3 regions of the Streptomyces sp. NPDC001502 genome follow, and region 1 is predicted to be linked to each of the others. Evidence: predicted binding sites of a transcription regulator. Region 1 holds the regulator's gene; each other region holds the start of a gene.
What was found. Region 1 encodes HrcA, which represses chaperone genes, less so after heat shock. Its sites were predicted from a motif close to TTNGCACTCNGNNNNNCNGAGTGCNAA; they were not measured.
Positions count from the first base shown of each region.

Region 2: a site for HrcA is predicted at 3,201-3,227, ahead of groES (co-chaperone GroES). Genes of this name have one in related genera too.
Region 3: a site for HrcA is predicted at 3,108-3,134, ahead of groL (chaperonin GroEL). Genes of this name have one in related genera too.

Region 1 covers NZ_JBIAVW010000010.1:168,331-177,902, reverse strand. The annotation lists gene ACFY0D_RS19755 (carbohydrate kinase family protein) at 1-467, opposite strand, end outside; gene ACFY0D_RS19750 (ribonuclease Z) at 696-1,601, opposite strand; gene ACFY0D_RS19745 (histidine triad nucleotide-binding protein) at 1,605-1,964, opposite strand; gene ACFY0D_RS19740 (16S rRNA (uracil(1498)-N(3))-methyltransferase) at 2,038-2,784, opposite strand; gene ACFY0D_RS19735 (nitronate monooxygenase) at 2,781-3,872, opposite strand; gene dnaJ (molecular chaperone DnaJ) at 4,029-5,165, opposite strand; gene hrcA (heat-inducible transcriptional repressor HrcA) at 5,166-6,182, opposite strand; gene ACFY0D_RS19720 (MBL fold metallo-hydrolase) at 6,329-7,054, shown strand; gene ACFY0D_RS19715 (DUF3097 domain-containing protein) at 7,083-7,880, shown strand; gene hemW (radical SAM family heme chaperone HemW) at 8,049-9,281, opposite strand; gene ACFY0D_RS19705 (AMP-dependent synthetase/ligase) at 9,408-9,572, opposite strand, start outside.
Region 2 covers NZ_JBIAVW010000009.1:76,944-86,515, reverse strand. The annotation lists gene ACFY0D_RS17640 (SDR family NAD(P)-dependent oxidoreductase) at 1-119, shown strand, start outside; gene ACFY0D_RS17635 (ester cyclase) at 231-926, shown strand; gene groL (chaperonin GroEL) at 1,005-2,636, opposite strand; gene groES (co-chaperone GroES) at 2,749-3,057, opposite strand; gene ACFY0D_RS17620 (hypothetical protein) at 3,558-4,061, shown strand; gene ACFY0D_RS17615 (FtsW/RodA/SpoVE family cell cycle protein) at 4,362-5,756, shown strand; gene ACFY0D_RS17610 (hypothetical protein) at 6,176-6,460, opposite strand; gene ACFY0D_RS17605 (DUF6924 domain-containing protein) at 6,573-6,797, opposite strand; partial or broken gene ACFY0D_RS17600 (DUF6924 domain-containing protein) at 6,853-7,011, opposite strand; gene ACFY0D_RS17595 (tetratricopeptide repeat protein) at 7,071-8,423, shown strand; gene ACFY0D_RS17590 (GntR family transcriptional regulator) at 8,420-9,178, opposite strand; gene ACFY0D_RS17585 (hypothetical protein) at 9,296-9,502, shown strand; gene ACFY0D_RS17580 (hypothetical protein) at 9,495-9,572, shown strand, end outside.
Region 3 covers NZ_JBIAVW010000044.1:1,024-10,595, forward strand. The annotation lists gene ACFY0D_RS39490 (hypothetical protein) at 1-334, opposite strand, end outside; gene ACFY0D_RS39495 (hypothetical protein) at 338-934, opposite strand; gene ACFY0D_RS39500 (hypothetical protein) at 1,046-1,225, shown strand; gene groL (chaperonin GroEL) at 1,318-2,940, opposite strand; gene ACFY0D_RS39510 (cold-shock protein) at 3,268-3,474, opposite strand; gene ACFY0D_RS39515 (MoaD/ThiS family protein) at 3,900-4,178, opposite strand; gene thrC (threonine synthase) at 4,215-5,504, opposite strand; SAM riboswitch class I at 5,522-5,679, opposite strand; gene ACFY0D_RS39525 (glucosyl-3-phosphoglycerate synthase) at 5,865-6,815, shown strand; gene ACFY0D_RS39530 (trehalose-6-phosphate synthase) at 6,862-8,307, shown strand; gene otsB (trehalose-phosphatase) at 8,419-9,267, opposite strand; gene ACFY0D_RS39540 (DUF3263 domain-containing protein) at 9,307-9,543, opposite strand.

The DNA of each region.
Region 1 (9,572 bases):
CGGGCCCGGGGCGGGCACTGCGGGAAGGGCCCGGGGCCCGCCGGCGGAGGAGCCTCGTGGCCGTGCGAGACCATCGTGCGCTCGCCCTCGTAGGCCATCGAGACGGTGACGGGGCTGTGCCAGCCGGGGATGGTGTGCGACATGGACAGGTCGATGCCCTCGCCCTGTTCGAGGGCGTCCCAGCAGTACTCGCCGTAGTGGTCGTCCCCGAAGGCGGCTGCCAGCGAGGTGCGCAGGCCGAGCCGGGCCAGGGCGGTGGCCATGTTGGCGACGCCGCCGGGGCTGGAGCCCATGCCGCGCGCCCAGGACTCCGTACCGCGCACCGGGGCCGAGTCGAGGCCGGTGAAGATGATGTCGAGGAAGACCGTTCCGGTCAGGAAGACGTCACAGCCGGGTTCCTGGGGGTCACGCAGCGGACCGAGCGGGTCCACTGCTGCTGCGCGGATTTCGTAGTCCCGACCGGTCACGGCGATCTCCCCGTTGTTTCTCGAAGGCCCGTTTCTGCATGACGTTTTCCAGTGGAAAGCTGCCAGCCCTGCCCATCCCGGGCGGGACCAAAACCCAGTGTGGCGCAGATCACCCTCGAAGAGCCCTTCGTCACACGGCCCACTCGGCCCACTCGGCCCACTCGGACCGCTCGGACCGCTCGTACCGCGGCGAAGACGGCCCGGGCAGGGCCCGGGCCGTGTACTCCGTCAGCCCCGCTTGGGCAGGGGCACCCGCATCAGGTCCGCGGCCACCGTGAGCTCGCCCTCGAAGCCGGCCGCGCGGGCCTGGCGCTCGAACTCGGCCGGGTCGGTGTAGCGCTGCGAGAAGTGCGTCAGCACGAGGTGCCGTACGCCCGCGTCCCGCGCCACCCGCGCCGCCTGGCCGGCGGTCAGGTGCCCGTGGTCGGTGGCCAGCCGTTCGTCCTCGTCGAGGAAGGTCGACTCGATCACCAGCATGTCGCAGCCCTCGGCCAGCGCGTCCACACCGGGGCAGAGCCGGGTGTCCATGACGAAGGCGAACCGCTGCCCGGGCCTGGGCTCGCTGACCTCGTCCAGGGTGACCGCCCCGAGCCGCCCCTCACGCTGGATCCGGCCCACGTCCGGGCCCTTGATGCCGTGCCGCGCGAGCAGCTCGGGCACCATGCGGCGCCCGTCGGGTTCGGTGATCCGGTAGCCGAAGGACTCGACCGGGTGCGAGAGCAGCCGGGCTTCCAGGACGTACGAGGCCCCCTGGGCCAGCGGGCCGTCCCCGGCCACCGGCTCCTCGCGGAGCGGGACGGTCTCCCGGTAGGCCGTGGCGTAGCGCAGCCGGTCGAAGAACTTCTGCCCCGAGGCCGGGTAGTGCGCGGTGACGGGGTGCGGGACCTGGTCGAGGTTGATCCGCTGGATCACCCCGGCGAGGCCGAGGCTGTGGTCACCGTGGAAGTGGGTGACGCAGATCCGGTTGATGTCGTGTGCGGCGACCCCGGCGCGCAGCATCTGGCGCTGGGTGCCCTCGCCCGGGTCGAAGAGGATGCCCTCGCCGTCCCAGCGCAGCAGGTAGCCGTTGTGGTTGCGGTGGCGGGTGGGCACCTGGCTGGCCGTGCCCAGCACCACGAACTCTCGTACGGACACGTGCTATCCGGGGGGCCACTGGAGGCCGCGGCCGCCGAGGACGTGCGCGTGGGCGTGGAAGACGGTCTGCCCGGCGCCGGAGCCGGTGTTGAACACGACCCGGTAGCCGTGTTCGACGATCTTCTCGTCGAGGGCGACCTGGCCGGCCTCGCGCAGTATGTCGGCGGCGACGGCCGGTTCGGCCTCCACGAGGGAGGCCGCGTCGGCGTAGTGCACCTTGGGGATGACGAGCACGTGCGTGGGCGCCTGCGGGTTGATGTCCCGGAAGGCGACCGTGGTCTCGGTCTCCCGTACCACGGTCGCGGGGATCTGCCCCGCGACGATCTTGCAGAACAGGCAGTCGGCCTGCGGTTCCCCGGCCATTGCTGAGCCTCCCGTGACGGTGATCGGTCCGGGCATCGTATCCAGCCGGACGCCTGCAGCGGGCGTGGTCGCGTCAGGACCAGCGGCCCGTGCGGGCCAGCAGCACCGCCGTGGCCGCCGTCCCGGCCGTGGAGGTCCGCAGGACGGAACGGCCCAGGCGGTAGGGGTGTGCCCCCGCGGCGGCGAAGACGGCCAGCTCCTCCGGGGAGACGCCACCCTCCGGGCCGACCACCAGCACGACGGAGCCGGCCTTCGGGAGCTCGGCCGTGGCCAGCGCCCCGGAAGGGGTGTCGCGGTCCTCGTGGAGCACCATCGCCAGATCGGCGCCGGCCAGCAGGGCCGCCACCTGCTTGGTGGACATCGCCTCGGCCACCTCCGGGAAGCGCACCCGGCGGGACTGCTTGCCCGCCTCCCGGGCCGTGGCCCGCCACTTGGCCAGGGACTTGGCCCCGCGGTCTCCGCGCCACTGCGTGATGCAGCGCGAGGCCTGCCAGGGCACGATCGCGTCCACGCCGGTCTCGGTCATCGTCTCGACGGCCAGCTCGCCCCGGTCCCCCTTGGGCAGGGCCTGGACCACCGTGATCCGGACCTCCGGCTCCGGCTCCTCCGCGACGGTGTGCAGGTCCATGACGACCAGCCGGTCCTTGCCCTCGGCGGCCTTGACCACGCCCTCCGCCCAGTGGCCGCGCCCGTCCGTGAGGACCACGTCCTCGCCCGGGTTCAGGCGTTTCACGGACACCGCGTGCCGGCCCTCCGGGCCGTCCAGGACGAACTCCGGCCCCGCGGGGACCTCTTCCACCACGAACACCGGGGCGGTCATGACGCACTCCTCATCTGCATTGCCTTCAACGTGCTCTGTGCCTGGGCCAGTTCGGCCGCCAGCACCTCCACCAGCTCCCCCGCCGGCAGCGGTCGCGCCAGCCGGTGCCCCTGGCCCGCCCACAGGGCCATGCCCTGCGGGTCCCCGGCCGCGGCGGCGGCCTTGCGCAGCCCCGAGGTCAGGTGGTGGACCTGCGGGTACGCGGCCGGGGCGTACGGCCCGTGCTCGCGCATGAAGCGGTTGACCAGAACCCGCGCCGGCCGCCCGGAGAAGGCCCGGGTCAGCTCGGTGCGGGCGAACAGCGGGTCCGTCAGCGCCTTCTTGTGGACCGGGTCCGCCCCCGATTCCGGGCAGGCCAGGAAGGCGGTCCCGAGCTGCGCCGACTCCGCGCCCGCCGCCAGCAGGGCCGCGATCTGCGAGCCCCGCATGATCCCGCCCGCCGCGATGATCGGGAGCGCCACGGCCTCCCGTACCTGCGCCACCAGCGCGAGGAGGCCCACGGTCGCCGTGCCGTCGATCTGCGGGTCGTCCCGGTGGGTGCCCTGGTGGCCGCCGGCCTCGGCGCCCTGGACGCAGACGGCGTCCGCACCCGCGTGCTGGGCGCTGCGGGCCTCCTCGACGGAGGTCACCGTGACGACGGTGTACGTACCGGCCTTGCGCAGGGCCGCGAGGGCCGCGAAAGCGGGACAGCCGAAGGTGAACGAGACCACCGGGACCGGGTCTTCGAGGAGGATGGCGAGCTTGGCGTCGTAGCCGTCGTCGCTGGTGCCGATGATGTCCTCCTCGGCGAGCGAGATCTCGTACCAGCTCGCCTCACCGGCCAGCTGCCCCCGGTAGGCCTCCACGGCGGCCGGATCGACGTAACCGGTCTGCGGCATGAAGAGGTTGACACCGAAACGGCGCCGGGTCAGCGCGCGCACCTGCTTGATCTCCTGGTACATCCCGTCGGCGGTCTTGTAGCCGCCGGCCAGGAATCCCAGCCCGCCCGCCTCGCACACGGCGGCGGCGAGCACGGGACAGGAGGCGCCGCCCGCCATGGGAGCCTGCACGATCGGGTACGGGGAGAGACCGTTCGGTGCCGAGGACATGGACTGCATCGTGCCACGTCCCGCGCATGGGGCCGAATCATGGCATTCGCCTGGCATAGTCGGCTTCCCGACCGGCTTCCGGCCGCCGCCGGGCCCATGTGACGAGCCCGGCCGGGGAATCCCCAGGCCGGGCTCGTGACGGTGGATCGCGGTCGGTCAGCGACCGTTGAACGCGTCCTTCAGCCGGCTGAACAGACCCTGCTGACCCGGCGCGAACTGACCCATCGGCCGCTCCTCGCCGCGCAGCTTCGCCAGCTGGCGGAGCAGGTCCTCCTGCTGGGCGTCCAGCTTGCCCGGGGTGGTGACCTCGACGTGCACGATCAGGTCGCCGCGTCCGCCACCACGCAGGTGGGTGACGCCGCGCCCGTGCAGCGGGATCGCCTGGCCGGACCCGGTCCCGGGCCGGATGTCGATCTCCTCCAGCCCGTCCAGCGTCTCCAGCGGGCACTTGGTGCCCAGCGCGGCCGCCGTCATCGGGATGGTGACCGTGCAGTGCAGGTCGTCCCCGCGCCGCTGGAAGGTCGGGTGCGCCAGCTCGTGGATCTCCACGTACAGGTCGCCGGCGGGGCCGCCGCCGGGGCCGACCTCACCCTCGCCCGCGAGCTGGATCCGGGTGCCGTTCTCGACACCCGCCGGGATCTTGACCGTGAGGCTGCGGCGGGAGCGGACCCGGCCGTCGCCCGCGCACTCGTGGCACGGGGTCGGGACCACGGTGCCGAAGCCCTGGCACTGCGGGCAGGGGCGCGAGGTCATGACCTGGCCCAGGAAGGACCGGGTGACCTGCGAGACCTCACCGCGGCCGCGGCACATGTCACACGTCTGCGCCGAGGTGCCGGGAGCGGCGCCTTCACCGGAGCAGGTGTTGCAGACGACGGCCGTGTCGACCTGGATGTCCTTGGTGGTCCCGAAGGCCGCCTCGTCCAGCTCCAGGTCCAGACGGATCATCGCGTCCTGGCCGCGCCGGGTCCGCGAGCGCGGGCCGCGCTGCGAGGCCTGGCCGAAGAAGGCGTCCATGATGTCGGAGAAGTTGCCGAAGCCACCCGCTCCGAAGCCGCCCGCTCCGCCGCCGCCCGAGGAGGACAGCGGGTCGCCGCCGAGGTCGTAGACCTGCTTCTTCTGCGGGTCCGAGAGCACCTCGTAGGCCGCGTTGATCTCCTTGAAGCGCTCCTGCGTCTTCGGATCCGGATTCACATCCGGGTGGAGTTCACGCGCGAGGCGCCGGAAGGCCTTCTTGATCTCGTCCTGCGATGCGTCGCGGCGCACGCCGAGAACGGCGTAGTAGTCCGTGGCCACTTACGACTCCGCCAGGATCTGTCCGACGTAACGTGCCACTGCGCGTACCGCTCCCATCGTTCCGGGGTAGTCCATGCGGGTCGGTCCGACCACGCCGAGTTTGGCGACTGCTTCGCCGCCCGAACCGTAACCGACCGAGACGACCGACGTGGAGTTCAGTCCCTCGTAGGCGTTCTCATGCCCGATCCGTACGGCCATTCCCGACTCGTTGGCCTCGCCCAGCAGCTTGAGGAGCACGACCTGCTCCTCCAGCGCTTCGAGCACCGGCCTGATCGTCAGGGGAAAATCGTGTCCGAAGCGGGTGAGATTGGCGGTACCGCCGATCATCAGCCGCTCTTCGGCTTCCTCGACCAGGGTTTCGAGGAGGGTTCCGAGCACGGTGGAGACCGTGCCGCGGTCCTCGGCCTCGAAGGATTCGGGGAGGTCCTGGACGAGCGGGGGCACATCGGTGAAGCGGCGCCCGACGACCCGGCTGTTCAGCCGGGCCCGCAGGTCCGCCAGCGAGGTCTCCCCGAAGGGGCTCGGGCAGTCGATGAGCCGCTGCTCGACCCGCCCGGTGTCCGTGATCAGTACGAGCATCAGGCGCGCGGGAGCGAGTGAGAGCAGCTCCACGTGCCGGACGGTCGACCGGGTCAGGCTCGGGTACTGGACGACGGCGACCTGCCGGGTGAGCTGCGCGAGCAGCCGCACCGTGCGGCCGACCACGTCGTCGAGGTCGACGGCGCCGTCGAGGAAGTTCTGGATGGCCCGGCGCTCGGGCGACGACAGCGGCTTGACCCCCGCCAGCCTGTCGACGAAGAGCCGGTAGCCCTTGTCGGTGGGGATCCGGCCGGCGCTGGTGTGAGGCTGGGCGATGTAGCCCTCCTCCTCCAGCACGGCCATGTCGTTGCGCACGGTGGCGGGCGAGACGCCGAGCCGGTGCCGCTCCGTGAGCGCCTTGGAGCCGACCGGCTCTTCCGTCCCGACGTAGTCCTGGACGATGGCGCGCAGCACTTCGAGTCTGCGTTCGCTGAGCATCGCGCACACCTCCAGCTGTGGTCCGTTGCCGTGTTCTGCCGTGTTCGTTGGCACTCTGATCGTTCGAGTGCCAGAGAGCCCCCGCTCAGTGTACGGCCGGGCGGTAAGCCCCTGGCAAGGGAGGCCCGCCAGGGTAGCGTCGCCGTATGGACGTGCGTTGGGAAGAGTCCGGCTGGGAACGGCTGACGGGACGGGCCGGCCGGCGGCGGCTGCCGGTGTGGGACTGCACCGTGGGGCTGGTGGTGGGCGAGGATTCGGTCCTTCTGATCGACCCCGGATCGTGTGTGCGCGAGGGCGCGCAGGTACGCACCGAGGCGGAGCGGCTGACGGGCCGGCGCGTGACCCATATCGCATTCACGCACGGTCATTTCGATCACGTCCTGGGCGGATCCGCCTTCGCCGGGGCCGAGGTGTTCGGGGCGGTCGGGCTGGCCGCACTGCTGTCGGCGGGACGCGAGGAGCTGCGCGGGGACGCGGTACGGCACGGGCTCGCGGAGGCGGAAGCGGCGGAGGCGGTGGACCTGCTGGTGCCGCCCGGGCACGCGGTGTCGGGCGAGTGGACGCTGGAACTGGGCGGCGTACAGGTGCTGCTGGCGAATGTCGGACCCGGGCACACCGGGCACGACCTGGCCGTCTTCGTGCCGGGCGAGCGCGAGGTGGTCTTCTGCGGGGACCTGGTCGAGGAATCGGGCGAGCCCTCGGTGGGGCCGGACGCCAGGCCGGGGCAGTGGCCGGCGGCCCTGGACCGGCTGCTGTCGCTGGGCGGTGACGACGCACTGTACGTGCCGGGTCACGGAGCGGTGGTCGGTGCTGACTTCGTCCGTGCCCAACGCGCCACACTGGCGGCCCGTTTCGGCGTGTCGGAGGCGTGACGCGCGCGGCTCTCCTACTGTCGGCCGGATGCGCGAGTACTCCCCCGACCTGACCCCGCAGTGGAAGCGACCCAAGGCCGTGCCGGAGGTGGCGGCGGACCTGGACCTGGTGGTCGAGGTGGCCGGTACGGACTTCTGCGGCGCGGTGGTGGCCTGCGAGGCGGGCACGGTGACCCTGGAGGACCGCTTCGGCAAGCGGCGGGTGTTCCCGATGGAGCCGCGCGGGTTCCTGCTGGACGGCGACGTGGTCACCCTGGTCCGTCCCGCACGCAGGCCCTCCGGGCCGCTCCTGACGGCCTCGGGCTCGCTGGCCGTGCCCGGGGCGCGGGCGCGGGTGGCGCGGGCCGGCCGGATCTACGTCGAGGGCCGGCACGACGCGGAGCTGGTGGAGCGGGTCTGGGGTGACGACCTGCGGATCGAGGGCGTGGTGGTGGAGTACCTGGAGGGCATCGACGACCTCCCGGCCGTCGTCGCCGACTTCGCCCCGGCCCCGGACGCCCGCCTCGGCGTCCTGGTCGACCACCTCGTCCCGGGCTCGAAGGAGTCCCGTATCGCGGCGTCGGTGACCTCGCCGGACGTCCTGATCGTGGGCCACCCGTACGTGGACGTCTGGCAGGCGGTGAAGCCGTCCGCGCTGGGCATCCCCGCGTGGCCGGTGATCCCGCCCGGCCAGGACTGGAAGACGGGCGTCTGCCGGGCCCTGGGCTGGCCGGAGAACACCGGCGCCGCCTGGCGGCACATCCTGTCCCGGGTCACCTCGTACCGCGACCTGGAACCCACCCTCCTGGGCTCGGTGGAACACCTCATCGACCACGTCACGGCCTGACCACCCCCACGGACCCCTGCCGGCCCCGCCTCGGCCCACGCGCCCCTCCAGCCCCGCCGGTTTGAGGCGCCGCCTTCAGCCCCGCCGGTTTGAGGCGCCGTCTTCAGCCCCGCCGGCGTTTGAGGCGCGGGGGTCCGGGGGCAGCGCCCCCGGCAACGGCGCCGCAGGCTAGTCCACCAGGTCCCGCACCACCGCGTCGGCCAGCAACCGCCCGCGCAGCGTCAGCACGGCCCGCCCGCCCTCGTACGGCGCGGCGTCCAGCAGCCCGTCCGCCAAGGCCTTGCGGGAGGCGGCGAGCCCGGCCGGAGCCAGCAGCGACAACGGCACCCCGTCCACCAGCCGGAGCTCCAGCAGGATCCGCTCCACCCGCCGGTCCTCCTCGGAGAGGAGCTCGCGCCCCGCGCCCGGGGAACGGCCCTCCGCCAGCGCCGCGGCGTACGCGCCCGGGTGCTTCACGTTCCACCACCGCACGCCGCCCACGTGCGAGTGCGCACCCGGTCCCGCGCCCCACCAGTCGGCGCCGCGCCAGTACAGCTCGTTGTGCAGGCAGCGCCCGGCCTCCGAGGTGGCCCAGTTGGAGACCTCGTACCAGGAGTACCCGGCCTCGGCCATGACCGATTCCGCGATCAGGTACCGGTCGGCGTGGACGTCGTCGTCCGTCATCGGGACCTCGCCGCGGCGGATCCGCCGCGCCAGCTGCGTGCCCTCCTCGACGATCAGCGCGTAGGCGCTGATGTGGTCCGGCCCGGCGCCCAGCGCCGCCGAGAGGGTCGCCCGCCAGTCCTCGTCCGACTCCCCGGGCGTGCCGTAGATCAGGTCGAGGTTGACGTGCTCGAAGCCCGCCGCCCGCGCCTCCGCGACGCATGCCTCGGGGCGCCCCGGCGTGTGGGTGCGGTCGAGCACCTTCAGGACGTGCTGCCTGGCGCTCTGCATGCCGAAGGAGACCCGGTTGAAGCCCCCGGCGCGCAGCTCGGCCAGGTACTTCGGGTCCACCGACTCCGGATTGGCCTCCGTGGTGATCTCGGCGTCCTCGGCCAGGCCGAATTCGTCCCGGATCGCCGCGAGCATGCGGACGAGGTCGGCGGCGGGCAGCAGCGTGGGCGTGCCGCCGCCGACGAAGACGGTCCGGACCTCGCGCGGGTCGTCGCCGAGCACCTTCCGCGCCAGCCTGACCTCGTCGATCAGGGTGTCGGCGTAGTTCTCCCGGGAGGCGAGCACACCGCCGGTGCCCCGCAGCTCGGTGGCCGTGTAGGTGTTGAAGTCGCAGTACCCGCAGCGCGTGGCGCAGTACGGGACGTGCAGGTAGAAACCGAGCGGCCGCTCCCCCGCGCCCGCCAGGGCATGCGACGGCAGCGCGCCGTCTTCGGGCATGGGTTCACCGTCGGGGAGTGCGGAAGGCATACCCCCATCATCCCGCACCGGAAGAGCCCCGTCGGCGTTTGAGGCGCGGGGTCCGGGTCGGAGCCCCGGGGAACGGGGCCCGGCGGGGCGGTCCACCGCCCCGCCCCGCCAAGCCCGCCGCAGGCGCTACGCCTCGCGGGACCCCTCGTACATCTCCTCGATCAGGTGCTTGAACTCACGCTCGACCACCGGCCGCTTCAGCTTCAGGCTGGGCGTGAGGTCGCCGTGCTCGACGTCGAGGTCGCGCGGCAGCAGCCGGAACTTCTTGACCGTCTGCCAGCGCTGCAGGCC
Region 2 (9,572 bases), on a different contig from region 1:
AGACGGTGTCGATCCCGGACCCGCGGTACAAGGCGCTGATGGGCGTGGTGAAGCTGACGCCGCGCGGACTGCTGGGCGGGGTGTCCTCGCGTACGGGCCGCAAGTACGGCCCCCAGTAACCCTGGAGGGTGCCCTGAGGGACCCCGTCACAAGCGGCCAATCGGGTGAAATCTCCCTAAACTGGACCTGTCCCATCCAGCGCGGGAGGCGACGCGATGACATTCGTACAAGTGATCGATTATGAAACCAGGCGGTTCGACGAGATGAACGCGCTCATCGACCGCTGGGCGGAGCAGAGCAGCGGCAGGCGCACCGCCACGCACACGATGATCGGCCAGGACCGCGAGGCCCGGAACCACTACGTGGACATGGTGGAGTTCGCCTCGTACGAAGAGGCCATGAAGAACTCCCACCTCCCCGAGACGGACCGGATGTTCCAGGAGATGGTGGCTCTCTGCGAAGGCATGCCGAAGTTCATGAACCTCGACGTGGTCCGCGACGAGCACCTCAACAAGCAGCTCGCCAACCGGGTGCTCGAAGAAGCGGCCATGGCGGGGAACATGAGCGTCCTCGACGACTGCTTCGCGACGAACTACATCAACCACGACGCCAGCAGGACGGAGTCCACCGTCGTCGGACGCGACTCCATGCGGTCGGACATGGAGGCGTGGCGCGCGGCCTTCGACATGACCTTCGAGCCGACGGCCCAGCTGGCCGAGGGCGACATGGTCACGACGGTGTGGAACTGGACCGGCACCCACAAGGGCCAGTTCATGGGAGTCGCACCGACCGGGAAGACGTACTACATGTCCGGGAGCACCACGTTCCGGTGCGTGGAGGGAGAGATCATCGAGGGTTGGTGGCACTACAACCCCGGAGCTCTGCAGCAGCAGATGGGCGGAACGGGTTCCCCGTACGGAACTTGAGCCCCATCACGGGGAAGGCAACGGGAAGGCCCCGTTCCGCGGCTGCGGAACGGGGCCTTCCAGGCGTGGTGCGCGCGATCAGTGGCTGTGGCCGTGACCGCCGTGGCCGTGACCGGCGTCGCCCTCGTCGTCCGCCGGCTTCTCGACGACCAGGGTCTCGGTCGTGAGCAGCAGGGAGGCGATGGAAGCGGCGTTCTCCAGCGCGGAACGGGTGACCTTCACCGGGTCGATGACGCCGGCCTTGACCAGGTCACCGTACTCGCCGGTGGCGGCGTTGAAGCCCTGGCCCTTGTCGAGCTCGGCGACCTTCGCGGTGATGACGTAACCCTCGAGACCGGCGTTCTCGGCGATCCAGCGCAGCGGCTCGACGGCGGCGCGGCGCACGACCGCGACACCGGTGGCCTCGTCGCCCGACAGGCCGAGGTTGCCCTCCAGGACCTTCACGGCGTGGACGAGCGCGGAGCCACCGCCGGAGACGATGCCCTCCTCGACCGCGGCGCGGGTCGCCGAGATGGCGTCCTCAAGACGGTGCTTCTTCTCCTTGAGCTCCACCTCGGTGGCGGCGCCGACCTTGATGACGCAGACGCCACCGGCGAGCTTCGCCAGGCGCTCCTGCAGCTTCTCGCGGTCCCAGTCCGAGTCGGTCGACTCGATCTCGGCCTTGATCTGGTTGACGCGGCCGAGGACCTCGTCGTGGCTGCCGCCACCGTCGACGATGGTGGTGTCGTCCTTGGAGATGGTCACGCGGCGGGCGGAGCCCAGTACGTCCAGACCGGCCTGGTCGAGCTTGAGGCCGACCTCCTCGGCGATGACGGTGGCACCGGTGAGGGTGGCCATGTCCTGGAGCATCGCCTTGCGACGGTCACCGAAGCCGGGGGCCTTGACGGCGACCGCGTTGAAGGTGCCGCGGATCTTGTTGACGACGAGGGTGGAGAGCGCCTCGCCCTCGACGTCCTCGGCGATGATCAGCAGCGGCTTGGAGGCGCCGGCCTGGATGACCTTCTCCAGCAGCGGCAGGAGGTCCTGGATCGAGGAGATCTTGCCCTGGTTGATCAGGATGTACGGGTCGTCGAGGACGGCCTCCATACGCTCCTGGTCGGAGACCATGTACGGCGAGAGGTAGCCCTTGTCGAAGGCCATGCCCTCGGTGAACTCCAGCTCCAGGCCGAAGGTGTTGGACTCCTCGACGGTGATGACACCGTCCTTGCCGACCTTGTCCATCGCCTCGGCGATGAGCTCGCCGACCTGCTGGTCCTGCGCGGAGAGCGCGGCCACGGCGGCGATGTCGGACTTGTCCTCGATCGGGCGGGCGGTCGCGAGGAGCTCCTCGGACACGGCCTTGACCGCGGCGTCGATGCCCTTCTTCAGGGCGGCCGGGGAAGCACCCGCGGCGACGTTGCGCAGACCCTCGCGGACCAGCGCCTGGGCCAGCACGGTGGCGGTGGTGGTGCCGTCACCCGCGATGTCGTTGGTCTTGGTCGCCACCTCCTTCACGAGCTGCGCGCCCAGGTTCTCGTACGGGTCGTCCAGCTCGACCTCGCGAGCGATGGTGACACCGTCGTTGGTGATGGTGGGGGCGCCGAACTTCTTGTCGATGACGACGTTGCGGCCCTTGGGGCCGATCGTCACCTTGACCGTGTCGGCAAGCTTGTTGACGCCGCGCTCGAGGGCGCGACGGGCGTCCTCGTCGAACTTCAGGATCTTCGCCATGGGAGCGGTTCAGCCCTCTCGAAAACTCGGGTTTAACGAGCTGCGCCCCTCGCCGCCCGGCAATCAGCGGGGTGACCAGGGGCGCAGCTCAAAGCAGTACTGATGAAGAGAATTACTTCTCGACGATCGCGAGCACGTCGCGAGCCGAGAGGACGAGGTACTCCTCGCCGCTGTACTTCACTTCGGTGCCGCCGTACTTGCTGTAGAGCACGATGTCGCCGACGGTGACGTCCAGCGGGAGACGCTGGCCGTCCTCGAAGCGACCCGGGCCCACCGCGAGGACGACGCCCTCCTGGGGCTTCTCCTTCGCAGTGTCCGGGATGACCAGGCCGGAGGCCGTGGTCTGCTCGGCGTCGAGCGGCTGGACCACAATGCGGTCCTCAAGCGGCTTGATGGCAACCTTGGAGCTGGCGGTCGTCACGATCCGACCTCCCCCTTCGGAGATCCGGGGTTAACTGTCTGAGGTGGCGACCAGGTCGATCCGTCGTCGCGGGTGCCGGATCTGCCTGTCGCTGTGTTGGCACTCACCGGGGGTGAGTGCCAGGTGCGAGACTATTCCGGCGATTAGCACTCGGTCAAGCGGAGTGCCAATTCCCGACCGCCGGGCGTTGCGCGAAGAGGAACCGGAACGTCGGCCACCGGGGCGCGCGGACATGGCGGATCACCCCTCTCCGCGATCTGACCAGGAGAAACGCGGAGCCGCGTCGGTGCGACACCGTCTCGACCGCGCCGGGCCTGACGATCAGGATCTTCGCGTTCTCGATGGCCGGAAGGCGACGTCCCTGCAGCGCGGTGGCGGTGGTGACGGTGGTGGCGCCTGCAGTGATGCCTGCGGTGGTGCCTGCGGCCCTCGGCGATCGCAGGCGATCACCGGCCGAAAAACCGCACGTACGTCCGTTCGGCCTCACTACTGTCCCCGATATGACCAGGACGAACTCCGGCGTGCGCTGGATCCACGCCTTCCCGATCTCGATCGGCATCGCAGCCGGGATCTTCATGTACTGCGCGACGGTACCGCGGCTGATCACCCAACTGACGGGGGTGGAAGGCACGTTCAGCGCGGAGGTCTGCACGTGGGGCGACTTCGATTCCGAAGGGGACCGGAGGATGTCGTGCGCGGGGGACTTCACCGCCTCCGACGGATCGTTCACCCTCTCGGGGATCGAGATCGACGGCGCGTTCGACGGCCGGCCGAAGGCGCCGGTGGCCGCCCGCGTCAGCGGGCCGTCAGCCGACCAGGCCGTGCAGACGGACCTGGCCACCTCGCTCGCGCCGATGGGCGTGGGGCTGCTCGTCTTCGCGTTCCCGGCCTGGGCGCTGACCGCGGCCACCCGGGACGCCGTCGACCGCCGCAGACGTCGCCGGAACCGCCCGCCGGAGCCCGCCGCCGACCCCGACTCGTGGGGACCCCTGCCGTCCGCGTGACGCCTGCGGGGCGCTCAGCGGGGCGCTGCTCGGCGGTACGACTACCCCGCACAGCCCGTCCGGCGGGAAGGTGCAATTCACGACACTTCCCATCGAACGTTCCGGAAGGAACCATGGGGAGGGCATCAACGTCGTAGATGATATGAAGATAAAGCGCCTCATTGCCGATCAGATCGGACCCAACGCTTCCGCTGACCCCGGCGCGCCGGGCGCCACGTCCTCACCCCAGGCGGCACCCCCGCCGTCCTTCCCGCCCTCGCCGCCCTCGCCGTCCGCCCCCAAGGACGGTGGCGGCATCCCGTGCGTGGACTGAAACCCCTGACGTCGGCGGTCGCCCGCCGCCGCACCGAGGCGCTGCTCCTGGTCTTCGTCATCGCCATCGCCGTCTTCGGCCACGCCGCCGCAGGCCTCGCCATGAACGGCGAGCTGCCGCCCAAATTCGTCGACTTCACCATCAGCATGACCCTGCTGTCCCTGGTGGGGCACCTGGGCGTACGCCGTTTCGCGGCCTACGCCGACCCTCTGATCTTCCCGATCGCCATGCTGCTGACCGGCCTCGGACTGGTGCTGCTGCACCGCCTCGACCAGGGCTACATCGAGCGCTACAACTCGGACGCGAACGCCCCCGGCCAGCTGATGTGGACGGTGGTCGGGGTCGCCGCCTGCCTGCTGGTACTGGCGCTGCTGCGCGACCACCGGCTGCTGCAGCGGTTCATCTACATCAACATGGCCGTCGCGCTGGTGCTGCTGATCGCGCCCGCCTTCTTCGGCGCGGACACCTACGGCGCGAAGCGCTGGATCAAACTCTTCGGCTTCTCGCTGCAGCCCGGCGAGTTCGTGAAGATCATGATCGCGATCTTCTTCGCCGGCTACCTGGTCATCCACCGGGACTCGCTGGCCCTGACGGGCCGCAGGTTCCTGGGCATGCGGCTGCCCCCGATGCGCCAGCTCGGCCCGATCGTCACGGTGTGGATCGTCTCGATGCTGGTCCTGGTCTTCGAACGCGACCTCGGCACCTCGCTCATCTTCTTCGGGGTGTTCGTGGTGATGCTGTACGTCGCCACCGAACGCACCAGCTGGATCGTCTGCGGCCTGCTCATGGCCTCGGCGGGCGCCTTCGTGGTCGGCTCGACGGAGCCGCACGTCAAGGCACGCGTGGCCGCGTGGCTCAACCCGCTGTCGTTCTACTGGGAGAACCGGCCGGCCGGAATCACCTCGGACCAGTCGGCGCAGGCGCTGTTCAGCTTCGGCACGGGCGGCGTCTCCGGCACGGGCCTCGGCATGGGGCACCCCGAGCTGATCGCGTTCGCCGGGCGCAGCGACTTCATCCTGACCACGGTGGGCGAGGAGCTGGGCCTGGCCGGGGTCATGGCCGTACTGATCCTCTACGCGCTCCTCGTGCAGCGGGGGCTGCGGATGGCACTCGGCGCGCGCGACCCCTTCGGCAAGCTGCTCGCGGTGGGCCTGGCGGCGGCGCTGGCCCTGCAGGTTTTCGTGGTCGCGGGCGGCGTGACGGGCCTGATCCCCCTGACGGGCAAGGCCCTCCCCTTCCTGGCCAAGGGCGGCTCGTCCCTCCTGGCCAACTGGATCATGATCGCCCTGCTCCTCCGCATCAGCGACAGCGCGGAACGCCAACGCGAGGCGGACACCCACGGCCCGGTGGAAACGACGATCACCCCGGTGGTGCGCGTGTAGGGGGACGGGGCTTCGGCGGTATCGGGAGCCCCTCGACCGGCATCAGGGATGGGTATGGGGGTTTCCCGTCAGTCCCATCGTCCCTCCGTGTCGGGCCGGTCCCTCAAGGGCGCTCCTTCGTCGCGTCGCTTCGCGATGGCCTTCGGCCACCCTTGACCGACCGTCCCGCCCCGGAGAAACGAAAGACTGCCGAGAAGCCCCCAAAGGAACGAGCCGGTCGAAGGTACGAGGGGCGGGGCGGTCGGAGATGCCCCGCCCTGTCGGGCGCGAGACGTACGACCGAGAGACGGGGCCCACAGGAGGTCGGACCGGTTCGGGGGAAGCGCGCCCGATCGCTACGCGCTCCTCGTTCCTCGTTCCTCAGCGTCTCCAGCCCGTCCTGGGTCGGGCACAGGCCGCCCACGGCCTCGGTCCGACGGCTAGGCGGAGGCGACGACCTCGCCGGCTGTGACCTGCGGCGGGTTGGGCAGGTACTGGGCCAGGTTGTCGCGTACGAAGTGCGCCGCCCTCTCGATCGACTCGTCGGCGCCCGCACGATCCCGGAAGACGCTGGTGGACACCATCACCCCGCCTCCGGCGTCGACCCAGAAGTACGCCACGAATCCGGCGACCTGGCGCATGATCGGCACGAACCCCTCGTCAACGATGCGCCCGGCCTCGGCCGGGTCCGTCACGCCTTCATACCGTCGGACAGCTGCGTACATGGTCGATCTCCTCAACGGTGGTCGGCGTCGTTGCGAAGAGGGCGTACCCGGACCGGCGCGTACTTGGCGCATGCGGCGCCCGGTTGTCACCGGAAGGGACGCGCGAACGGGCTCAGAACGACGAGAACACCTTCTCGGGGTCCTCGTGGGCCGCGGCCGCGTAGTCCTCGAAGTCCATGTTGGCGATCGACAGGTTCGCGTGGATGTCGTGGACCCCGGCCGGGGTCATGCGGAACTCGCGGGACTCTTCGTACTCCTCCTCGGGGATGGTGGTCACCGCCAGCAGCGCGTGGGGGGCCGATCGCATCGTCACGTGGTCGGCGAGGAAGGAAGACACTCAGTTCCTCGTCGGCGGAGACGGCTTGCAGCACCTCGTCGACGGTCGCCCCGGACCAGGCAGGGTCGTCGACCACGTACATGTCCCGCTCTCCCCACGGCTGTATCAGAGCCGCGATCACCGCCTGCCATCCCTGCTCGTCGGCATAGTCGGTCCTGATGATCAAGGCTTCGAATGCGTCGCGCTCGGCGACGGGCGGCAGTGGTGGCCTCATGGATCTGACTCCCCGGGATCGATGGTCTGACGCGAAATACCATCACCTAGGGTGCGGTCATGGACGCCGCCGTACTCCACCGCAGGGCCGCCTGGCACGACGAGTGCGTGCCACCGGACCTCGTCGACCGCCTCCTCGCCCTCGGGCACATCGAGGTGGTGCGCGGGCTGGCCTCGGCGGAGGACGGCGACTGGTTCTGCGCCCGCGCCTGGGCGCGTCTGCTGGCCGGCCGGAGTGAGTTGGACGAGGCCGTCGCGGTACTGGCCCCGTACGTCGGCACCGGCTGGTGGCCGGCGGTCGAAGAGGCCGCGCGGCTGCTGGACGCCGGTGGCCGGGGCGAGGAGGCCATCGCGCTCGTCCGCCCCTTCGAGCGGGACGGGGAGCGGGTCGCCCTGCGGGACCTGGCCCTGCTGCTGGCCCGGCACGGGCAGGGCGAGGAGGCCTACGAGCTGCTCGTACCGCACCTCACCGACCGGCTCGTCGCCGAGGCGCTGGTCGACGTGGGCCTCGGGCTGGGCCGCGGCGACGAGGTCGCGGAGCTGCTGGAGGCCCGCCTGGCCCCGGGGAAGGTGTGCCCGCGGTGCGGAACTCCGCAGTGCCCCGGAGCGTCGGTGGAGCCGTTCAACGTGGTGAGCCTCTTGGCATCCGTGCGTGAGCAGCAGGGACGTACGGACGAAGCCCTCGCGGTGCTGCGCGCGTACGACTTCACCGTCGTCAACAACCGTGACCCTCTGGCCGAACTGCTGGTCCGGCACGACCGGCTCGACGAGCTGCGCGCGTACGTGGCCGGCGAGGGTCCGTGGGAAGCGGCCCGGCAGCTGGCGGAGGCGCTGGAGGCGCGCGGCGACGTGGCGGGCGCGGTCGACGCGTACCGCAGTCACGGGGAGGAGGACCGCTGGCACACGTCGTACCTACTGGCGCAGCTGCTGGCCCGGCACGGGCGGGGCGCCGAGGGCATCGAGGTCCTGCGGGCGCTGGGGAGCGCCGAGGACTGGATCGTCGACGCGCTGTGCGAGCTGTTCGCCGCCGAGGGGCGCGCCGAGGAGGGCCTCGCCCACCTCGACGCGCTCAAGGCCCGGCGGGGCCAGGAGGAGTGGGAGCTGTTCCGGCTGCGGGGGCCGCTCATGGCCGCTTGCGGCCGGCTCGACGAGGCGCTGGCGGAGGCCTCGGCCCACCCCGAGGGCAGAGATCCGTACGCGCAGCAATGGCTTGCCCACCTCTTGGTCGAAGCCGGACGCCCGGAAGAGGCCGTCGCCCTCCTGGACACGGACCGCCTGGAGCAGACAAGGGTTCTCGCCCCGCTGCTGATCGATCTGGGCCGCGCGGAGGAGGCGGTGACCCTCCTCCGAACCCCCCGCCCCCAGGTCCCGCCACCGCAGCCGATCGGCTACAGCGACTGTCCCCCCTTCTAGGCGTCGAAGTCGTACTCCAGCACGTAGGAGGCGGAGTCCAGCGTCATCTCGTTGACCTCGACGACCCGCCCACCTTGGGCGAACGCGGTGCGGACGATGTGGATGACGGGAGTACCCATGGAGAGCGAGAGCTGCTCGGCCTCGTCTGCCGAAGGCATCCGGGACCGGATCTCCTCCCGGAAATGCACGGGCGCATGCCCCAGTTCGGCCAGCCGCGCGTACGCCCCACCGGGGCCGGTGTCGACCTGCGTGATGGCCGAGTCCGCGACGACGTCCGACGGCAGGTACGACATCGCGAACAGCACGGGCTTGCCATCGAGCACGAAGCGGCGGCTGCGCGCCCACACGCGCGCGTCCGCAGGAATCCCAAGGGCGTCGGAGATGCGAACGTCCGCCGCTTCCTCGCGCACGTCGATCTGATCGACGACCAGCTCCCGGTCCTCGGACTCGTCGGACCAGATCGAGCGGCCCGCGCCCCACTGCTCGTGCGTCAGCCGCTGGATGCCGCGCCGCCGCAGGGGCTTGAACGCCCGAACGAAGACACCGGCCCCCTTCCGGGCCTCCACGAGCCCTTCGTTCTGCAGAACGCCGAGGGCCTGACGTGCGGTCATCCGCGCGACCTCGTAGGCGGCCATGAGGTCGTTCTCGCCGGGCAGCCGATCCCCCGGGCCGTATTCGCCCGCTTGGATGGCCGCCCTCAGCGCATCAGCGATCCGCTGGTACTTCGGCTGACGGGTGCCGCCCTGGCTGCTCATGAAACCGATCACTCCTTCGCCTCTCTAGACACCCTAGGGCCAGAGGTTTGCCGCTGCACGAACCCACCTCCCGGTTACATCTCTAGAGATGACTTGACGAGGCGACCTAGCATCGGCTTGAGTGAATACATCTCTAGAGAGCTTGCCCTGGGTGTGGTCTCGCAGGTGAGGGTGATGGGTATGCCGCATGTGTCCGGTGCTGATGTGGATGACGCCCCGTCGGCGAGGGTGGCGGGCATCGGTGAGCCCTGTTCGGATCTGTTGGACCGGGCGCTGGTCGGGTGGGAACGCTTCCTCGACACCTGCGGGGTGGCGGATGAGTGATCGGTACGAGTACGTGCCTCACCGACTCCTGCGCCGCCGCGTCAGAGACATCGCCTCCGGAGTCGAAGGC
Region 3 (9,572 bases), on a different contig from region 1:
CGCTGCCCAGCGTGCGCAGGAAGGCCTGTTCGACAGGGCCCGGAGCCACGTCCGCGTCCACGGTCAGCGGCAGTTCGGCCGCCAGCGCCCGGTCGTCACCGGGCAGTTCGGCGCCCGTGAACCAGACGTCCCGGTCCCAGTCGTACGACGGCTCGAACAAGCCCGTCGGAAGGAGCGCCGCCAGCGCCCGGGCCTCCTGGACGGTGTGCGCCTGCGCGACGAGCCACATCTGCGGGTCGAGCGGCTTCATCCACGCGCACAGCAGGCGGGCCCGCCGATGGGCCTCGGCGAGGTCGTCGGTCCGGAACACCGGGTAGGCCATCGAACTTCCCATCGCTCAGCAGCCCCGCTCCGGCTCGCCCAGCACGCTGCCGCCGATCGCGGCGGCGAGCCGCTCGGCGCGGCCCGGGTCGCCGAACTTGGTGACGTGGACGTAGACGGTGTGGACCCCGCCGACCTGCCGGGACCACTCGCATGCGTCACTGTTGAGGACCAGCTGCACGCCGTCGTACTTGGGCGAGGCGTACGAGCCCAGTTCGGGCTCGTCGGGCCAGCAGCCCTCCCAGCCGAGGGACGCGGGGCCCGTACCCACGGCGCGGACGAACTCCTCCTCGGCCACCGCGGCCGGCAGTTCCGTGTAGCTGAAGTCGAGCGGGACCTCGACGGCCAGCTCCGCGTCGGTGGCCGTCCGCACGTCCACCTCGAAGAAGAGGGGCTCGTCCGTCTCCGGGTGCGTGCGCATCTCCGTGTAGTCGTACCTCGCGTCCGGCAGCAGCGCTGCCATCCGCCGCACGTCCTCGACCGTGCTCAGCTCGGCCCCCACCCGCACCTCCTCGTACCGGCGGGCCAGCAGCCCGCACAGCAGCCGCGCCTTGGCGTACGCCTCGGCGGGATCGGTGGTGCGGTGGACGGGGTACGCGACGGAATGGCCCATGGCCGTACGGTCACACGCCCCCACCCGCCCCGGCCAGCGGTTTTACCCCCCGATCGGCGGAGAACGCCCCGCGGGCCGGGCACGCCTGTCCCCGCGCCGCTAGCCTGGAACATGGACGTGTACGGACAGCTCGTCCCCGTCTACCTCATCGTCGACATGCAGGCGTCCGAGATCACCTGCTTCTCGGATCCCTCCCCGCACGGGTACCAGTTCCGCAAGACGGTGCCCTTCGGTACGGCCCTGCCCGTCCCGGACCCCTTCGGCTTCGACGTCGACAGCTCGGGCTTCTGACGCCTCCCGAAACGCCCGAGGGCGGCACCCCCGTGGGGGTGCCGCCCTCGTTCGAGAACAGCCGATCAACCAGTGGCCGGAGCCGGGGTCGATCAGAAGTCCATGTCACCACCCGGCATGCCGCCGCCCGCGGGGGCACCGGCCTTCTCGGGCTTGTCGGCGATGACGGCCTCGGTCGTCAGGAACAGCGCGGCGATCGACGCGGCGTTCTGCAGCGCGGAGCGCGTGACCTTCGCCGGGTCGATGATGCCCTCGGCGATCATGTCGACGTACTCGCCGGTCGCGGCGTTCAGGCCGTGACCGATCGGCAGGTTGCGCACCTTCTCGACGACGACGCCACCCTCAAGACCACCGTTGACGGCGATCTGCTTGAGCGGGGCCTCCAGCGCGAGCTTCACGGCGTTGGCGCCGGTCGCCTCGTCACCCTCGAGCTCCAGCTTCTCGAAGACCGCGGAAGCCTGCAGCAGGGCCACGCCACCACCGGCGACGATGCCCTCCTCGACGGCCGCCTTCGCGTTGCGAACGGCGTCCTCGATGCGGTGCTTGCGCTCCTTGAGCTCGACCTCGGTCGCGGCACCGGCCTTGATGACGGCCACGCCGCCGGCCAGCTTCGCGAGGCGCTCCTGGAGCTTCTCGCGGTCGTAGTCCGAGTCGGAGTTCTCGATCTCGGCGCGGATCTGGTTCACGCGACCGGCGACCTGGTCGCTGTCACCGGCACCGTCGACGATGGTGGTCTCGTCCTTGGTGATGACGACCTTGCGGGCGCGGCCGAGCAGGTCGAGACCGGCGTTCTCCAGCTTGAGGCCGACCTCCTCGGAGATGACCGTGCCGCCCGTGAGGATGGCGATGTCACCGAGCATGGCCTTGCGGCGGTCACCGAAGCCCGGGGCCTTGACGGCGACGGACTTGAAGGTGCCACGGATCTTGTTGACGACGAGGGTGGAGAGCGCCTCGCCCTCGACGTCCTCGGCGATGATCAGCAGCGGCTTGCCGGACTGCATGACCTTCTCCAGGAGCGGCAGCAGGTCCTTGACCGAGCCGATCTTGGAGTTGACGATCAGGATGTACGGGTCGTCGAGGGACGACTCCATGCGCTCCATGTCGGTGGCGAAGTACGCCGAGATGTAGCCCTTGTCGAAGCGCATGCCCTCGGTGAGCTCCAGCTCCAGACCGAAGGTCTGGGACTCCTCGACGGTGATGACGCCTTCCTTGCCGACCTTGTCCATGGCCTCGGCGATGAGCTCGCCGATCTGGGTGTCGGCGGCGGAGATGGAGGCCGTCGAAGCGATCTGCTCCTTGGTCTCGACATCCTTGGCCTGGGCGAGCAGGGCGGCGGAGACGGCCTCGACGGCCTTCTCGATACCACGCTTGAGGGCCATCGGGTTGGCACCGGCGGCCACGTTGCGCAGGCCCTCGCGGACGAGCGCCTGGGCCAGCACGGTGGCGGTGGTCGTACCGTCGCCGGCGACGTCGTCCGTCTTCTTGGCGACTTCCTTGACCAGCTCGGCGCCGATCTTCTCGTACGGGTCCTCGAGCTCGATCTCCTTGGCGATGGAGACACCATCGTTGGTGATCGTGGGGGCGCCCCACTTCTTCTCAAGGACGACGTTGCGACCCTTGGGGCCAAGGGTGACCTTGACGGCGTCGGCGAGCTGGTTCATCCCACGCTCGAGACCACGCCGGGCCTCCTCGTTGAACGCAATGATCTTGGCCATCTGAAGTGGTCCTCCCGGACAGCGGTGGATTGCTCCCAGGACCGCGCCCGCGCCCGCGACGGACGGCCTGCGAGCCCGGCGGTTCCTTCCCGCCGGACCCTGCGGGCCTCACCGACCCGGTCCTCGTTTCAGTAGCACTCTCACGTGGAGAGTGCTAACGCCAATGATTAGCACTCGACCCCTCCGAGTGCAAGCGGCTTGGGGTGATGGCCCGCCACTACCGGGCACACGGACGAGGGGCCCCCATCCCGTGTCAAGGATGTGGGCCCCTCGTGGTGTGCCAGGTCTTCGCTGACGACTGTGCGTCGGTGGTCGATCGCGCCAGGACTAGCCGAGTGCGAGCTTGACCATGTCCGCCTGCGGACCCTTCTGGCCCTGCGAGATCTCGAACTCGACCCGCTGACCCTCTTCAAGGGTGCGGTACCCGTCCATCTGGATGGCGCTGTAGTGGACGAACACATCCGCACCACCGTCGACCGCGATGAAGCCGTAGCCCTTCTCCGCGTTGAACCACTTGACGGTGCCCTGAGCCATGCCTAACTCCCCTATTACTGGCCCTTGCGCAGGAACGCACTTCACGATCCCGGGTCAGAACTTGCGTCGGAACGCGTCGACCGAGGCTGAATGTATCTGCGCGGATGCTGTCTGCAACAGGTCAATCCGATGAGAATTCTGGACACCGAGAAACATTGAAATAGAGTGAAAATTTGCCATACTCCAGGGCAACTCGGGCCTGACATATCTCGCCAAAGCCCCATACCGCACCCGCACATTGGCCCGATGTCGACCCTCACGCGGCCCGTTCATATGCGGCGGGCAAAAACAGCGGAGGGGACTTCCCCAACCCTACCGTGCCCAATCAAGCAGAATTGCCCCCTCCGTTTTAGCGGAGGGGGCAATTTCGGTTTGCGCGTGTCACCTGGGCGGTGACCCGGGAGAACCGGGAGAGATCCGGGGAATCAGCAACCGCCGGCAACAGCCGGGATGATCGAGACGCCGGCGCCGTCGGGCGTCGCCGCCTGCAGCCCGCCCTCGAAGCGCACGTCGTCGTCGTTGACGTAGACGTTCACGAAACGGCGCAGCTTGCCCTGGTCGTCCAGGACGCGCGCGGCGATGCCCGGGTGGTTCTTCTCCAGGGACTCGATGACCTCGGCGAGGGTCGCGCCCTCGGCCGGGACCTCGGCGACGCCGCCGGTGTAGGTGCGCAGGATGGTGGGGATGCGGACGTTGACGCTCATGGCGCTACTGCCTTTCCGGTAGTACGTGGAGGGTGGTCAGGCCAGGCCGGCGGCGCGGAAGGCGTCCAGGCTCGGGCGGATGGTGGCGGTCTGCCCGCTGTCCGCGGCCACCGCCTCCAGGGTCTTGAGGCCGTCACCGGTGTTGAGGACGACGGTGGTCAGCGTCGGGTCGAGCTGACCGTTGTCGATGAGCTTCTTCGTCACGCCGACGGTCACACCGCCCGCGGTCTCGGCGAAGATGCCCTCGGTCTGCGCGAGGATCTTGATGGCCTCGACGACCTGCTCGTCGGTGACGTCCTCGACGAAACCGCCGGTGCGGCGGGCGATGTCCAGGACGTACGGGCCGTCCGCCGGGTTGCCGATGGCCAGCGACTTGGCGATGGTGTTCGGCTTCTGCGGGCGGACCACGTCGTGACCGGCCTTGAAGGCGGTGGACACCGGGGAGCAGCCCTCGGCCTGGGCGCCGAAGATCTTGTACGGCTTGTCCTCGACGAGGCCGAGCTTGATGAGCTCCTGCAGACCCTTGTCGATCTTCGTCAGCTGCGAGCCGGACGCGATCGGGATCACGATCTGGTCGGGCAGCTGCCAGCCGAGCTGCTCGCAGATCTCGTACGCGAGCGTCTTGGAGCCCTCGCCGTAGTACGGACGCAGGTTGACGTTGACGAAGCCCCAGCCCTCGCCCAGCGGGTCGCCGATGAGCTCGGAGCAGAAGCGGTTGACGTCGTCGTAGTTGCCCTCGATGCCGACCAGGTCGCCGCCGTACACACCGGCCATGACGACCTTGCCCTGCTCCAGGTCGTGCGGGATGAACACGCAGGAGCGGAAGCCGGCCCGGGCGGCCGCGGCGCCGACGGCGCCGGCCAGGTTGCCGGTCGAGGAGCAGGACAGGGTGGTGAAGCCGAAGGCGCGGGCGGCCTCGACGGCGATGGCCACGACGCGGTCCTTGAAGGAGTGCGTCGGGTTGCCGGAGTCGTCCTTGACGTAGAGCTTGCCGGTGATGCCCAGCTCCTTGGCCAGGTTGGCCGCGTCCACGAGCTTGGTGAAGCCGGGGTTCAGGCTGGGCTTGGACGCCACGTCCGCGGGGACGGGCAGCAGCGGCGCGTAGCGCCAGATGTTGTTCGGGCCGGCCTCGATCGCGGCGCGCAGGGCCTCGGGGTCACCGGTCGGGAGGTCGTAGGCGACTTCCAGCGGTCCGAAGCACTCGGCGCACGCGAAGATGGGGCCGAGGTCGAAGCGGGTACCGCACTCGCGACAGGAAAGGCCGGTGGCAGGTCCGAGGTCGACAGAATCAAGGTGGGCAGAGGTGGCGACAGTCTGTGCAGCCATGATGGCGAGGCCCTTTCTCCTCATCTTCCCCATGGCGCACTTCGCCATGAGACGGAATTGGCACCTTCCCTAGCCGGGGACCTCGCTGACGAGCGCTGACGCGCGATCGCGAGAACCGACTGGAGGGTTGCCGGGGCTTCAACGGGCCGTGTCCCTCTGCCCCTCTGGATGAGCGGTATGGCACCGGCACACGCGCTCTGTGGCGCGCCGGTGCGTTTGTACGCGGGGACCCCCGGCATGCGGTGGTCCTTCGCGTTGTTCAAGACTGTAACCGAAGGCCCGGGCGGTTGAGACAGCCGTCCGAACCGCGAGATGGATCACATAAGGGCGAATATCGCCGACACGCAGGGAGTGCTGAGGGTGCTGGAAGAGGTGGAGCGATGGCTGGCCGACCGCTCCTGGTCCGCCGCCGACCGACCGCTCGACCAGCTGCTCGACCGGAAACGGGCGGCCGGGACCACGGTCAGCGTCGTGCTGCCCGCGCTGGACGAGGAGGCGACGGTCGGCGCGATCGTCGAGACCGTGCGGCGTGAGCTGATCGAGGGACTGCCGGTCCCCCTGGTCGACGAGCTGGTCGTCATCGACTCGGGCTCCGCCGACCGGACCGCGGAGGTCGCGGCGAAGGCCGGGGCCCGGGTGGTGCACCGCGACGAGATCCTGCCCCGCCTCCCGGCGCTGCCCGGCAAGGGCGAGGTGCTGTGGCGCTCGCTGCTGGCCACCGGCGGGGACATCGTCTGCTTCGTCGACGCCGACCTGCGGGACTTCTCCGCCACCTTCGTCTCCGGCATCGTCGGACCGCTGCTGACCGACCCCGACGTGCAGTTCGTCAAGGCGATGTACGACCGGCCGCTCGGGGGCACCCCGGGCCAGGGCGGCCGGGTCACCGAGCTGGTCGCCCGCCCGCTCCTCAACCTCCACTGGCCGCAGCTGGCCGGCTTCGTGCAGCCGCTGGGCGGCGAGTACGCCGTACGCCGCTCGCTGCTGGAGCGGCTGCCGTTCCCCGTCGGGTACGGCGTCGAGCTGGGCCTGCTGGTGGACGCGCTGCACACGGTCGGGCTGGACGCGCTGGCCCAGGTGGACGTGGGCGTACGGGTCCACCGCCACCAGGACGGGCAGGCGCTGGGCCGGATGGCCGCGGCGATCTACCGCACCGCCCAGGTACGGCTCTCGCGCGGGCACCTCGTACGGCCGGAGCTCACGCAGTTCGAGCGCGGGCCCGAGGGCTTCGTACCGCGGACGCATCCCGTGGACACGGAGGAGCGGCCGCCGATGGCGGGCATCAAGGAGTACGCGCTGCGTCGCGTGGCGTGAGCGAACGTACGGTTTGAGCGGGCCCGGGCCGGGCTAGGTTGGCCGCATGGCTTCCCAGGTGCTCGTCGCAGCGAACCGCGGCCCCCTCTCCTACGCCCTCGCAGAGGACGGGACGCTCAGCGCCCGGCGCGGCGGGGGCGGTCTGGTCTCCGGACTCTCCACGGCCCTCGCCGAGCAGCCGGAGGCGCTGTGGATCTGCGCGGCGCTCTCGGACGCGGACCGGGAGGCGGTCCGCCGGGGCGTGGCCGAACCGGGCGTCCGGATGCTGGACATCGATCCCACGATGTATGACGACGCGTACAACGGGATCGCCAACTCTGTGCTGTGGTTCACGCACCACCACCTGTACGACATCCCGCGCGAGCCGGTCTTCGACGCGGAGTTCCGGCGGCGGTGGGAGTCGTACGAGCGCTACAACCAGGCCTTCGCCGAGGCCCTGGCCGAGGAGGCCGCCGAGGGCGCGCAGGTGCTGGTCCAGGACTACCACCTGGCCCTGGTGCCCGGACTGCTGCGGGTGCTCCGCCCCGACCTGCGGATCGCGCACTTCACGCACACCCCGTGGGCCGCGCCCGGCTATCTCGCCATGCTGCCGGACACGGTCCGCGAGACCCTGCTGTGGGGCATGCTCGGCGCGGACGTGCTCGGCTTCCACACCGAGGCGTGGGCGGCCGAGTTCCTGGGCTCGGCGCGGCTCGACGACGCCTGGGGGCAGGCCGAGGTGCGCGACGGCTCGGTGGTGGAGCACCGCCGGTACACGGTGTGGCCCACCCGCACCACGCAGGTGCGCGCGTACCCGCTGGGCGTGGACGGGGACGAGCTGCGGGCGCTGGCGCACCGGCCGGAGGTGAACGCGAAGCTGGCGCAGCTGCGGGCGGAGGTCGACGGCCTGCGGACGATCGTCCGCGTGGACCGCACGGAGCTGTCGAAGAACATCCTGCGCGGCCTGCTGGCCTACCGGGAACTGCTGACCACGCGCCCGCAGTGGCGGGGCCGGGTGGTCCACCTGGCGTCGGCGTATCCGTCGCGGCAGGACCTGCGGGTGTACCGGGACTACACGGCGGCGGTGGCGGCGCTGGCGGCGGAGATCAACGCGGAGTTCGGTACGGAGGACTGGCGGCCGGTGCTGGTGTCGGTGAAGGACGACTTCGCACGCTCGCTCGCGGCGTACCGGCTGGCGGACGTGGCGCTGGTGAACCCGGTGCGGGACGGGATGAACCTGGTGGCGAAGGAGATCCCGGTGGTGTCGGAGGCGGGGTGCGTGCTGGTGCTGTCCACCGGGGCGGGGGCGTACGAGGAGCTCCGCCAGGACGCGCTGACGGTGAACCCGTACGACGTGACGGCGACGGCGGACGCGCTGCACGCGGCGCTGGCCATGCCGGTGGGTGAGCGCGCGGAACGCACCAAACGCCTCGCGGCGGCGGCGACGTCCCTCCCCCCGACGGCCTGGTTCACTGCCCAGCTCTCGGCCCTGGACCCGTCCAGCCCCGGCTGAGAAACCGGGCTCTGCCCGGACCCGGTCCTCAAACGCCGGACGGCTGGAAAATCCAGCCTCGCCGGCGTTTGAGGCGCGGGGGTTCGGGGGCGGAGCCCCCGCAGCGGACCGTCAGGTACGGATGGCTTCGGCCAGGGCGGACAGGAAGGCCGCCACCTGGCCCGGGCCCGGGAGGACGAGGTCGGCGCGGGCGGCGAGCTCGGGGACCTCGGCGGAGCCACTGCACACCAGCAGCCCCGGCAGGCCCTCGGCCCGGCGCTTCTCGACCGCCGAGTAGGCCGCCAGGTCACCCAGGTCGTCGCCCGCGTACAGCACCGCCTCCGCGCCCCGCTCCGCCAGGAACTCGGTCAGGGCGACGCCCTTGTCCATGCCGGGCGGCCTCAGCTCCAGCACCGCCCGACCCGGCTCGACCATCAGCCCGTGCCGCGCCGCGAGCTCCGCCAGCGGTTCCCGCAGCGCCGCGAAGGCGGCCGCCGGGTCCTCCGCCCGCCGGGTGTGCACGGCCAGCGCCCGGCCCTTCTCCTCGATCCAGGTGCCGCGCCAGGCCCCGATGGAGTCCAGGAACCCCGGCAGCTCCGCCCGGACCGCCGCCACCCCGGGGTGCTCGGCGGGCGCGTGGACGATGCCGCTGACGGCGTCCCACCGTTCGGCTCCGTAGTGGCCGAGGACGACCAGGTGCTGCAGGCCGGGGACTCCGGCGAAGCCCCCGTAGCGGACGGCGACGCCCGCCGGCCGTCCGGTGATCACCGCCACCGAGTCGACCTCGGGGGCGAGTACGGACAGGGCCGGGACGGCTCCGGGGTGGGCTCGGGCCTGGTCCGGGTCCGGGACGATGTCGGCGAGGGTGCCGTCGAAGTCCAGGGCGACCACGGACCGGCGGGGTGCGTGCAGCAGGGCCGCGAGTCCCTCGCGTCCGGCTGCGGTGACGGGCATCGGCAGGTCGTGCGGATGACTCCCCATACGCACGACCCTAACGGCCGGGCGGTGCCACGGCTACGGCTATCGCCGGGCTCGCTGGGCCTCGCGGATCCTGCGCAGCCGGTTCACCGTGCCCGGGGCGTGGGCCAGTGCCCGCGGGTCGTCCATCAGTGCGTTGAGCAACTGGTAGTAGCGGACGGGGGTCATCCCCAGCCCTTCCCGTATGGCCCGTTCCTTGGCTCCGGGCCCGGGCCAGGTGCGTCCCTCGTACGCGAGCACCGCGGCCTCCGTGGCCGTCAGCTGCCCCTCGTCCGTCATACCGCCAGATTAACGCCGCGCTCTGACAC